3 regions of the Arthrobacter sp. UYCu712 genome follow, and region 1 is predicted to be linked to each of the others. Evidence: riboswitches for the same ligand, from Rfam matches in the RefSeq annotation. Region 1 holds a riboswitch; each other region holds the start of a gene.
The links. Region 1 has a riboswitch for cyclic di-AMP ahead of ABIB51_RS17805 (hypothetical protein). Riboswitches for the same ligand answer to the same signal wherever they lie in the genome.

Region 2: linked by a shared signal. The riboswitch ahead of ABIB51_RS16655 (aggregation-promoting factor C-terminal-like domain-containing protein) and the one ahead of ABIB51_RS17805 (hypothetical protein) in region 1 are both predicted to bind cyclic di-AMP.
Region 3: linked by a shared signal. The riboswitch ahead of ABIB51_RS09245 (NlpC/P60 family protein) and the one ahead of ABIB51_RS17805 (hypothetical protein) in region 1 are both predicted to bind cyclic di-AMP.

The regions. Positions count from the first base shown of each region.
Region 1 covers NZ_JBEPOZ010000021.1:67,625-70,887, forward strand. The annotation lists partial or broken gene ABIB51_RS17795 (amino acid permease) at 1-589, shown strand, start outside; gene ABIB51_RS17800 (YnfA family protein) at 586-924, shown strand; gene ABIB51_RS17805 (hypothetical protein) at 1,022-1,765, opposite strand; cyclic di-AMP (ydaO/yuaA leader) riboswitch at 1,770-1,937, opposite strand; gene ABIB51_RS17810 (hypothetical protein) at 2,138-2,419, shown strand; gene ABIB51_RS17815 (DNA alkylation repair protein) at 2,406-3,086, opposite strand; gene ABIB51_RS17820 (HNH endonuclease) at 3,217-3,263, shown strand, end outside.
Region 2 covers NZ_JBEPOZ010000019.1:10,219-13,481, reverse strand. The annotation lists gene ABIB51_RS16660 (HAMP domain-containing sensor histidine kinase) at 1-1,222, shown strand, start outside; cyclic di-AMP (ydaO/yuaA leader) riboswitch at 1,419-1,578, shown strand; gene ABIB51_RS16655 (aggregation-promoting factor C-terminal-like domain-containing protein) at 1,577-2,377, shown strand; gene ABIB51_RS16650 (VOC family protein) at 2,456-2,833, opposite strand; gene upp (uracil phosphoribosyltransferase) at 2,927-3,263, opposite strand, start outside.
Region 3 covers NZ_JBEPOZ010000007.1:82,980-86,242, forward strand. The annotation lists gene ABIB51_RS09235 (iron-dependent transcriptional repressor DtxR) at 1-353, shown strand, start outside; cyclic di-AMP (ydaO/yuaA leader) riboswitch at 504-716, shown strand; gene ABIB51_RS09240 (M23 family metallopeptidase) at 721-1,542, shown strand; cyclic di-AMP (ydaO/yuaA leader) riboswitch at 1,679-1,849, shown strand; gene ABIB51_RS09245 (NlpC/P60 family protein) at 2,158-2,898, shown strand; gene ABIB51_RS09250 (HNH endonuclease) at 3,130-3,263, shown strand, end outside.

The DNA.
Region 1 (3,263 bases):
GGCGGGACCTATGTCTACGGGCGGGAGCGGCTCGGCGAGTGGCCGGCGGTCATCGCTCTCAGCATCCTCCCGGTCCTCGGCGCCGAGGGCATCGCCCGCACCCCGGCGCCACTTGCCGCCGCCGTGGCCGCCGGTTCCTGGGACTGGGCTTCGCCGGTCGTGCGGGCCGGCACGGCACTGGCGTCGTTGGGCGCGTTGCTTGCCCTGATAGCGGGCTGCCGTCCATCCCCGCTTCCACGTCCCGCACCGCGCCGAACCGGTCCTGGCCGCGGTCATCTGCGTGATTGTCGGCTTCGCCGATCTGCGCGGTGCGATCGGCTTTTCGTCCTTCGGCGTCCTCATCTATTACCTCGTGGCGAACGTGTCCGCATACACCCAGACCGGTCAAAACCGCCGCTACCCGGGGGCCCTGCAGCTCACCGGCGCCGCGGCGTGTGTGGTCCAGGTGGCCACGCTGCCGCCGGAGTCCGTGATCGCCGGGATGCTGATGTTCGCGGTCGGCATCGTGTACCGCGTCCTGCGTCTGGCAACGGCTTGGGCAAGGCAACGCGGTATAGCTGACCGTCGTCCTGCGATGATGAGCCGGTGACTATCGCAAAAACCATCGTGTTGTTCGTATTGGCCGCCGCGGCGGAGATCGGCGGCGCCTGGCTGGTGTGGCAGTCGGTGCGTGAAGGCAAGGACTGGTGGTGGGCCGGGCTCGGCGTGCTGGCACTCGGAATCTACGGTTTCGCGGCGACGCTCCAGCCTGACGCGCACTTCGGCCGGATCCTTGCCGCATACGGAGGCGTGTTCGTCGCGGGATCCCTGGCCTGGGGAATGGTTTTCGATGGCTTCCGGCCCGACCGCTGGGACATCGCGGGGGCGGTGATCTGCCTGGTCGGTGTGGCGGTCATCATGTTCGCCCCGCGCAACGCAGGTTAAGCATGGCGCCGGGCACAGTGGAGCCGGGCATATAAGAGGCCGGTGATCCGATGCCCCCAAGGCAACTGATCACCGGCCTCTTTCGCCGCTGAGCGGGTTAGACTCCGGCGCGGACGAAGGTCACGCCGCCGGTGGCGGTCAGCCATGACAGCGGGTGGGCCATCGTGGCGTTGACACCGTTCATGCCGCCGCTGACGGCCTGTCCGTTGCCCGCGTAGATGGCAACGTGGCCGGACTGGACGATGATGTCGCCAGGCTCCGGAGTGGAAACAACCTTGCCGTACTTCAGGAACGCCGCCGGGCCGATGTCGCCGACCGGGATACCGGCTGCGCCGAGGGCCTTCTCCACCATGGCGGTGCAGTCCTGGGTGATGCCGACCTGGCCGTAAGCGGCGGCCAGCAGCGTGGCGTTGATTCCGCCGGCTGCGGGGGCAGCTGCCGGTGCGGGGGCAGCAGCCTGGACCTGGACCGTGGGCTTCGCCGCGGCAGGGGCGGCAGCCGGAGCTGCCGCGACCGGCTTGGGCTGCTCGACGACGGGCGCCGGAGTGGACACGACGGCCGGACGCTCAAAGGTGATCTGAACGGAGGAATCCGCGCTGACCGGTGCGGAGACCTGGTCCTTGACATCGACGGACGACGCCGGGGCGGAGTCGCGCTCGACCGGTGCTTCGGCTGCGTTGGCGGCCATGGCGCTGCTGAGAACCAGGCCCGATGCTGCGGCGATTACCGCAGCCTGGCGGCCGATGGTGCCGGCCTTGCCTGCAAAGGCGGAGGAAATTGCCGTACGCCGACCGGCGGGGGTGGTGCCACGATGGCGCGCGAAAGTATTGCTTGAAGACATGAATGTAGCCTCTCCCAATGCCTGCGAGGTGAGCTGTCGGATTCGGATGGGAGGCACCCGGCCGCACTCTGGGCCCGCGTGGCGGGCCGTGCGGCTTCACCCCAAGACTGGCATGATCAGCTGGTCAAAAAGTGGTTTCCCCGTCTCTGCCGGATGTTGGTGCGAGTTATCCCCGGGCCGCGGCAGAGTTAGGCAATCGGCTGGGGAGCGCCCGTATCGGAGACAACAGGCACCTAACAACGGTAACGGGATGATCACAAAATGTCACATTGAGGTAACGGGTCGGGGTGTGCCGAGGGGCTTTTTCCCGTGGGATCGGTGGGCCCAGGCATAGGATGATGCCATCAGCGATCCCCGAAGCGGAGGCCCGAAATGAACAGCCGCTGTGTCGCCATCTGCCAGCTGAGTAGCCAGCCTCAGGAGGATTTTGACGTCAACACGGAGCTGCTGATTCTCGAAGGCAACGAAGTCCACATCTCGACGTGGGACGCCGAGCCCCGCGACGGCGGTTTTGACGTCCATGTCCTGAACGACCGCGTCGATGCCCTTGGCTTCATGGTGGTTACCGACTGGCAATTCCTGGACGGCAAGGCCTACGCCGTGGTGGAGCGACGGACGGACCACGGAGCCGGGCCCTCCCTCACGTCCCGGTAGCTGTGAATTCCAGCTCGGGCCGGTTTTTCGCCACGTCTTCGAGCACGACGCCGACAGCCTCCCTGAGCAGCCCGCCGTCGGCGGCTTGATCGTCATGCTCCCGCGGCCGGGACAGCGCCAGGTTGGCGTGCCGGACGAATCTACCCCAGTCTCCCCCACCGGCCCGGAGCTCGCGGAGCGGTGACAGCAGGGCCGCGCGCCGCAACCAGACGTCCTGCTCCCGGGTCCAGCGGTCCAGCACGCTGTCAGCCCGGACCCTGCCGACGGTGTCCAGACCCGCGATCAGCGGACCGACGACGTCGATGGCCAGCGGATCAGCCAGTTCGCGAAGTTGCGCAGTCCGCAGGAAGCCTTCGATCCGGGTCAGGTCCGCGTTGTCCAGCACACGGATTTTGGACTGCAGGAGCACCACTGCCGCGAGGCGGCGCTCGAAGACCGGCACCGACCACAGCTCGGAGCTCAACGCGGTGACGTCGTCATGATTTAACCCGCGGTGGCGGACCAGCGCGTCGCGGATAGTCCCCCGCACCGCGCCGACCGACGTCCCGTAGAAGCGCAGATCGCCGACGCGCGGATCGCCACCCAACCGGGCCCGAAATTCGTCCGCCCGCGGCCAGGACCCTTCCCGCTGCAGCGCGAGATCGATAAATTCGCCGGCATCTCTCATCTGACCATTGTTTCGCATTGTTGTGGGCGGCATTCCCCTTGCGCAGAAGGCGTGCCCCCTGGTGTCCAACCCGGCGCCAATTAATGTCACAGGTCGCTTTAATGTCACAGGTCGCTGGGAGACTGGATTTATGGACGGCAATCGGGAGCCCGAAATGGGTCCGGCAGAACGCGGCGG
Region 2 (3,263 bases), on a different contig from region 1:
CACCCGGAAGAGCCTCTCGCCCGAGGACGCACAGGTCCTCGTCGCCGTCACGCCCGACGGCATCCCCGTTGACCGCACGCTCTCCTCCGGGGACTACCGGCTCAACGCCGCGCAATCCCCCCAGGGTGATGTGATCGTTACCGGGCTTCCCCTAGCGGAAAAGCAGAACACGCAGTCTTCGCTGGTCTGGACCATGGTGGTGGTGTCCGCCGGCGGACTCGTCCTTATCGGCCTCGCCGGCACGGTACTCATCCGCCGCACCATGAAGCCGCTCGAACAGTTGTCGGAGGTGGCCACGAAGGTCTCCCGCCTCCCCCTCGACGCCGGCGAGGTGGCACTCGCGGTGCGGGTTCCGGCGTCGGCCGCCCATCCCGGCACGGAGGTCGGCAGCGTGGGCTACGCGCTGAACCAGATGCTGGACAACGTCTCCAACGCGCTCGAGGCGCGGCAGCTCAGCGAAATGAAGGTGCGCCAGTTTGTTGCCGACGCCTCGCACGAGCTGCGGACCCCGCTGACCGCCATCCGCGGCTACACCGAGCTGATGAAGATGACCGAGCACTTCACCCCGGATGGCGAGAAGTCCCTGGCACGGGTGCAAAGCCAGTCCCAGCGGATGACCACCCTGGTGGAGGATCTGCTCCTGCTGGCCCGGCTCGACGAACGGCAGCCGCTCAAGCTCGGCGAGGTGGACCTCACCCAGCTGGCGATCGAGACGGTCAGCGATGAGAAGGTCATGGCCCCCGACCACATCTGGCGGCTGAAACTCCCGGAGGAACCGGTGGTGGTCCGCGGCGACCCGACCCAGCTGCACCAGGTGCTGGCCAACCTGCTGTCCAACGCTCGCAAGCACACCGCTCCCGGGACCACGGTGGTCACCGGAGTGACGCGTTCGGCCGATGGCAGCGCGGTGGTCACGGTGACGGACAACGGCGACGGAATTGCCCCCGACTTCATGAACCACGCCTTTTCCCGCTTCGCCCGTGCGGACGCCGCGCGGAAGAACCCGGCGGCCACGACGGCGGCAGCCACCCGTTCCGCGCCGCCCGGCAGCTACGGCGCGCCGGCGCTGGCCCCGGCGCCCACCGCCGAAGGGACCAGCGGGCTCGGCTTGTCGATCGTCCAGTCGATCATGGAAGCCCACGGCGGCACCGTTGATGTCACGTCGCGGCCCGGCCGTACGGAGTTCGCCCTCCGTCTTCCCGCCGGCCTGCCGGCCACGTAGCCCGCGTGGCCCTGTAGCCCACGGGGCCCTGGCCGCCGTTCGCGAGTCGGTGGTTGCGGCCTGGCGGCGCAAGGCGACACTCCGTCTGCAGTGATCTCCGTTACCAAAATGTGACTCCATCATGAAACTCCTGTACCGTCTTTAGGGTGCGGCCACCACTGGCGCCGCATATCCGGATGGACGCCAAACTCTGCCGCTTCCCGGATCGCTGGACCAGGCAGAGGCGGGGGACCCAGAGTTCCCGGGCATTCTGCATCCATGCGCCCTTGGGGTTAAGCCGACACGCGATCATCCGTGCGGCCGGATTTCTCATCCGAACCCGACAGCTAACTCCGCAGGCGTTTGAGAGGCATCATGACTGACTTCAAGGTACAAACGCGCCCAGAAGGCGCTTCAGGCACATCCCGCTCAACTCGTTCACGCCACCGTGCCGAGTCAGCCACGCCGACGTCGGCCCTGTCCCGGTTTGCCGCGGGCCTCGGTTCAACCGGCCGCCGCGCCGCCGTGGTCGCCACGGCCTGCGCGGTCCTCGTCGGAGTCGGCGCTGCCGGGTACGCCGCCGAGCCGGCCAACCGGCCCTCTGCTGCCATCAGTTCCAGCACTTCCGCCACCACGGCCGATCCGCTGACCCAGCTGAACTTCGAACAGGTCCGCGTCGACTCCCAGACCACTGCGCCTCCCGGCGCCAGCGTCCAGGCGCAGTCCGCCGAAGTGGAGCCGGCCGAGGCCCCTGCACCCGCCCCAGCACCGGCCCCCGCGCCGGCACCCGCTCCGGCACCCGCTCCGGAACCTGTTCCTGCTCCGGCCGCCGCACCCGCACCCGCACCGGAACCGGCGAAGCCCGTCGATGATCCCGCCGGGGCGCAGGCCTACGCCGCCTCCCAGCTGGGATCCTACGGCTGGGCGTCCGGCCAGATGCAGTGCCTGCAGAAGCTCTGGACCAAAGAATCGGACTGGAAGACCACCGCCACGAACAAGAGCAGCGGTGCCTACGGTGTGGTCCAGTCCCTGCCGGCCGAAAAGATGGCCAGCGCGGGCGCTGACTACCGGACGAACTATGAGACCCAGATCAACTGGGGACTGAACTACGTCAAGCAGCGCTACGGCTCGCCCTGTGGCGCCCTGAACTTCCACTTGGCCCACAACTGGTACTAAGCCGGCGGCCCGTCCCGGACGTACCCGCATCAGTACGAAAGCCCCGAACCCTGCGGTTCGGGGCTTTCGTGTGTGCGGCTAGCTGGTGGGCCGGTTCGGAATGTACTGCACCGCCCATTTGTTGCCGTCGGGATCCGCAAAATAGACGAAGTGACCCCAGTCCTGGACATCGACGTCGCTGACGTCCACGCCGTTGTCCTTGAGCTTCTTGTGCGCGGACCGGATGTCGCTGACCACGAGCTGCAGGCTGGGAGCGGTGCCCGGCGGAGCGTCGTTGAGCCCCTCGCCGATGGCGATCGAGCAGCCGGAGCCCGGCGGCGTCAGCTGGACGAAGCGGATGCCGTCCATGGGACGTTCGTCGTAGTCGGCGTTGAAGCCGACCTTGTTGACGTAGAAGTCCTTGGCGCGGTCCACATCGGACACGGGGACAAACACAAGTTCAAGCTTCCAGTCCATGGCCCACAGGCTAGCGCGGGCCATCGCATTCCGGAAGGGGACTGCAGGCGCAGCTTGCAGGCGGGGCGCCCGCGGGACCCCTGCGGCTGCTGCCTAGCCGGCGATTCCGTAGAGGCGGTCGCCGGCGTCGCCCAGGCCGGGCACGATGTAGGACTTCTCGTTGAGCTTCTCGTCGATCGAGGCGAGCACGATAGTCACGTTGGCGTCCGCGAGCTCCTCCTCCAGCTTGGCGAGGCCTTCGGGGGCGGCGAGCAGGCAGATGCAGGTGACATCGGAGGCGCCGCGCTTGAAGAGGAACTTGATGGCCTCGCGCAACGTGCCGCCGGTGGCCAGCATGGGGTCCAGAACGAAGATCTGGCGGTCCGTGAGGTCCTCGGGGAGACGCTCGGCGTAGGTGATGATGTCCAGGGTTTCCTCGTCCCGGGCCATA
Region 3 (3,263 bases), on a different contig from region 1:
GGATCTTCGAGTTGCTCAACCACCCCACGGTCTCTCCGTATGGAAATCCGATCCCGGGGCTCGCTGAGCTGGGCGGCCTGCCGTCCCAGCCCTACGGCGTTGGCATCGTGAACCTGCTGGAGGCGATGGCCGGTTACGGCGCCGGTTCCCGCATCACGGTGAACCGGCTGGCCGAGCCCATCCAGGTGGAACCGGAACTGCTCGTCCAGCTCGACGAGGGTGGCATCCGTCCCGGCGCCCTCCTGTCCCTGGAGCGCGTCGGGGAGTACATTTCCGTCCGTGTTCCGGACATCGAGGGAGCCCTGGAACTGCCCCCCGAGGTTGCCGCCCACGTCTTTGTTACCGTCGGTTAACCTGCCCGTACTCACACCTCGTGGGAGGACCCATCAGTTGTGCACAGCCGAGATCACGGGATTATTACTGGGCGGCTTAATCGCCTATAGTTAATCAGCAGTACCGATACCAAAGCGTTATCTGATCCGAAGCCGAGCTCTGCCAGCGGATCAGTCGCAGAGTCACCTTCTGGCAGGGGCGGGGGAACCACTTCCGGCTGTTCAGCAGCCTTGGGGTGAAGTCCGTCAGCGGCAAGCACGCTCCACCGAGGGATTTTCCATTGGCTTCCTCTGTGCCTGAATGCTTGTTCACGGCGGACCGGGTCTTTGAACTCTCTGACCCGAATCCGACAGCTAACTTCGCAGGCTATCCAGAGAGGAACCGTTCTTGACCACCCAGACCACCAGGGGCCGCCGTCGTGCGACCGGCCCCGCTCCGGAGCCGCGCCCGGCCCTTGCCTTCACGGCAGAGCGCCCGCGTGACGCGCACCGCGATGAACGCCGGGACCGCCGGAGCCCGTTCCGCCAGGTAACGGACTTTGCCGCCGCCAGCGGTGTGGGGCAAAAGGCCGGCATTGCCCTGGCCGCCACGGGCCTGGTCCTGACGGTAACTGTTCCCGCCACCGGCCCGGTCATGGCCACCGACGCCGGCTCGAATAGCGCGGTTTCCGCGTCGGCGCAGCCGAACGTGACCGCCGAGTCTGCCGCCAAGATCGATTTCAGCCGCACCGCCGTGAGCACCAAGGGCGATCCGGACGGCAAGCTGAAGCAGCTGTTGAGCGCCCAGTCCGTCGGCAGCATCACACGCGCCGCGTCTTCCGGCAGCCTCGGCGCCCCCCTTGACCAGATGGTTACAGCCTCACCCTTCGGCTACCGTGTCAGTCCCATCACCGGCGGCTCGGGCGAGTTCCACCGCGGCCAGGACTACGCCGCGCAGTGCGGAACCGCAGTCCACGCGGCCGCCAGCGGCACCGTGACGTTCACCGGATGGCACCCCTTCGGCGGCGGAAACCGCGTCGTGATCGACCACGGCAACGGCCTGGAGACCACGTACAACCACTTGTCCTCCTCAAGCGTCCGCGTCGGCCAGCAGGTCACCCGTGGCGACGTTGTGGCCATGAGCGGGACCACCGGCGCCTCCACCGGCTGCCACTTGCACTTCGAAGTGATGGTCAACGGCGACGTCGTGGACCCCACAGGCTGGCTCTAAATAGCCGATGGATGACTCTCGCATTCTTATGACACGCCGTGATCTGAATGTGACATTGACTCCCAACTGCTGTACCGTATGAAGTACGCCAACTTCTCCGAAGTTGGCGCTCTTGAGTGGATTGCCTAGCTCTGCCACCGCTCAAGGTCCGTTCGCATCACATCGTCTGGCAGGGGCGGGGGAACCAATTTTGGCCTTCGAAAGAAGGCCTTGGGGTTAAGTCGCAAAAGCTTCCCAGGAAGCAGCGCGGCCGGGTGACTCCCATCCGAATCCGACAGCTCACCTCGCAGGCATTGGGAGAGGCTACTTTCGTGTCTTCACGCCACAATGCTGCGCTTCGCAGCGCTTGCGCGGCTCTTTCGAGCCCGCTGAAATCCATGACCCGTGCCGCCCTTGCCGGCGCCCGGACTGGATCTCACTCCGCCGACTCAATCTCAGCCGAGTCCGGCCCGCAGGCCAAGCACCTGCATGCAGTTCCCGCTTTTGGCGCGTCTTCGCAGTACACCCTTCGCTAAGTAACCCATTCGGGGCGATCCGGCGTACCCCCAAGATGCCGGAGCGTCCTCAGTTCGCGCCTGAAAAGTGCGATCCAAGGATCACGAAAGAGAGAACTTAATGACCACTCGTGCAAACACTGCACGGCACCGCGCCGAGGTCACCAAGACCAACTCGCTTGCTGTCATTGCCAAGGCTGTCGGCGACAACGCCGGAACCATGGGCCGCCAGGCCGCGGTTGTTGCTGCTGCTTCAGGCCTCGTCCTGACCAGCGGTATCGCGGCCAACGCTGCTGAGACCAACGTCCAGCGCGAATCCACTTCCGCTTCGGCCCTCGAAGTCCAGTCCGGCACCCCGGCAACGATTTCGGCTGCATCCACCATTGCCATCTCTTACGAGAAGCCGGCCGTTTCCACTTCACCGGCTCCGGTCGTCGCGAAGCCGCTCGTCAAGGTCCAGGACTCCAAGGCCGGCGCCACCGGCGCCCAGGCCGGCGCTTCGGTCGCCGCAACGGGATCGGCCGTTGCCAGCGGCAACGGTGCTGCCATCGCCGCCGCCGCCTATGCCCAGCTCGGCGTCGCACAGGACTGCACCGCCCTGGCCACGAACGCCCTGGCCGCCGCAGGCATCAACTTCCACGGCTGGCCGGCCGGCTACCTGTCCCTTGGCCGCACCGTGGGTGCCGCTGAGGCCCGCCCGGGCGACCTCGCGTACTACAAGAACGGCGGCGTCGGCATGGCCCACATCGCTGTCTACGTCGGCAACGGCATGGCCGTCCACGGCGGCTGGAACGGCGGAACCACCGCACTTTACAGCGTGAACGTCGGTTCCGGCCCGGTCTTCATCCGCGTCGGCGGCTAAGCATTTAGCCTCCAAAGCTTCAAAAATCGAGAGGACCCCCGCCCCTGTGGCGGGGGTCCTCTTGCGTCCCGGGCAGGGATCGTCCTGAAGACACGCATACCGCCGCGGATCAAAAATTCGGTGATCCGGCCCTTCGGTGTTTACTCTTGTGGTGTCGATCCATAGCCCGACCATGCAGAGGGCAGCCGGCCCTCGTGCCCCTGGCGGGTGCGGCCGTGAAGAGGTATGCGGATGCGCACTCTCGTTCTGAATGCTGGATATGAACCGCTCGCGGTAATCACCTTCCGCCGGGCGCTTGTTCTTGTGCTTACCGGAAAGGCCAGTGTGGTGGCCGAAGGCGACGATCCAGTCGTCGGGCCACAGGA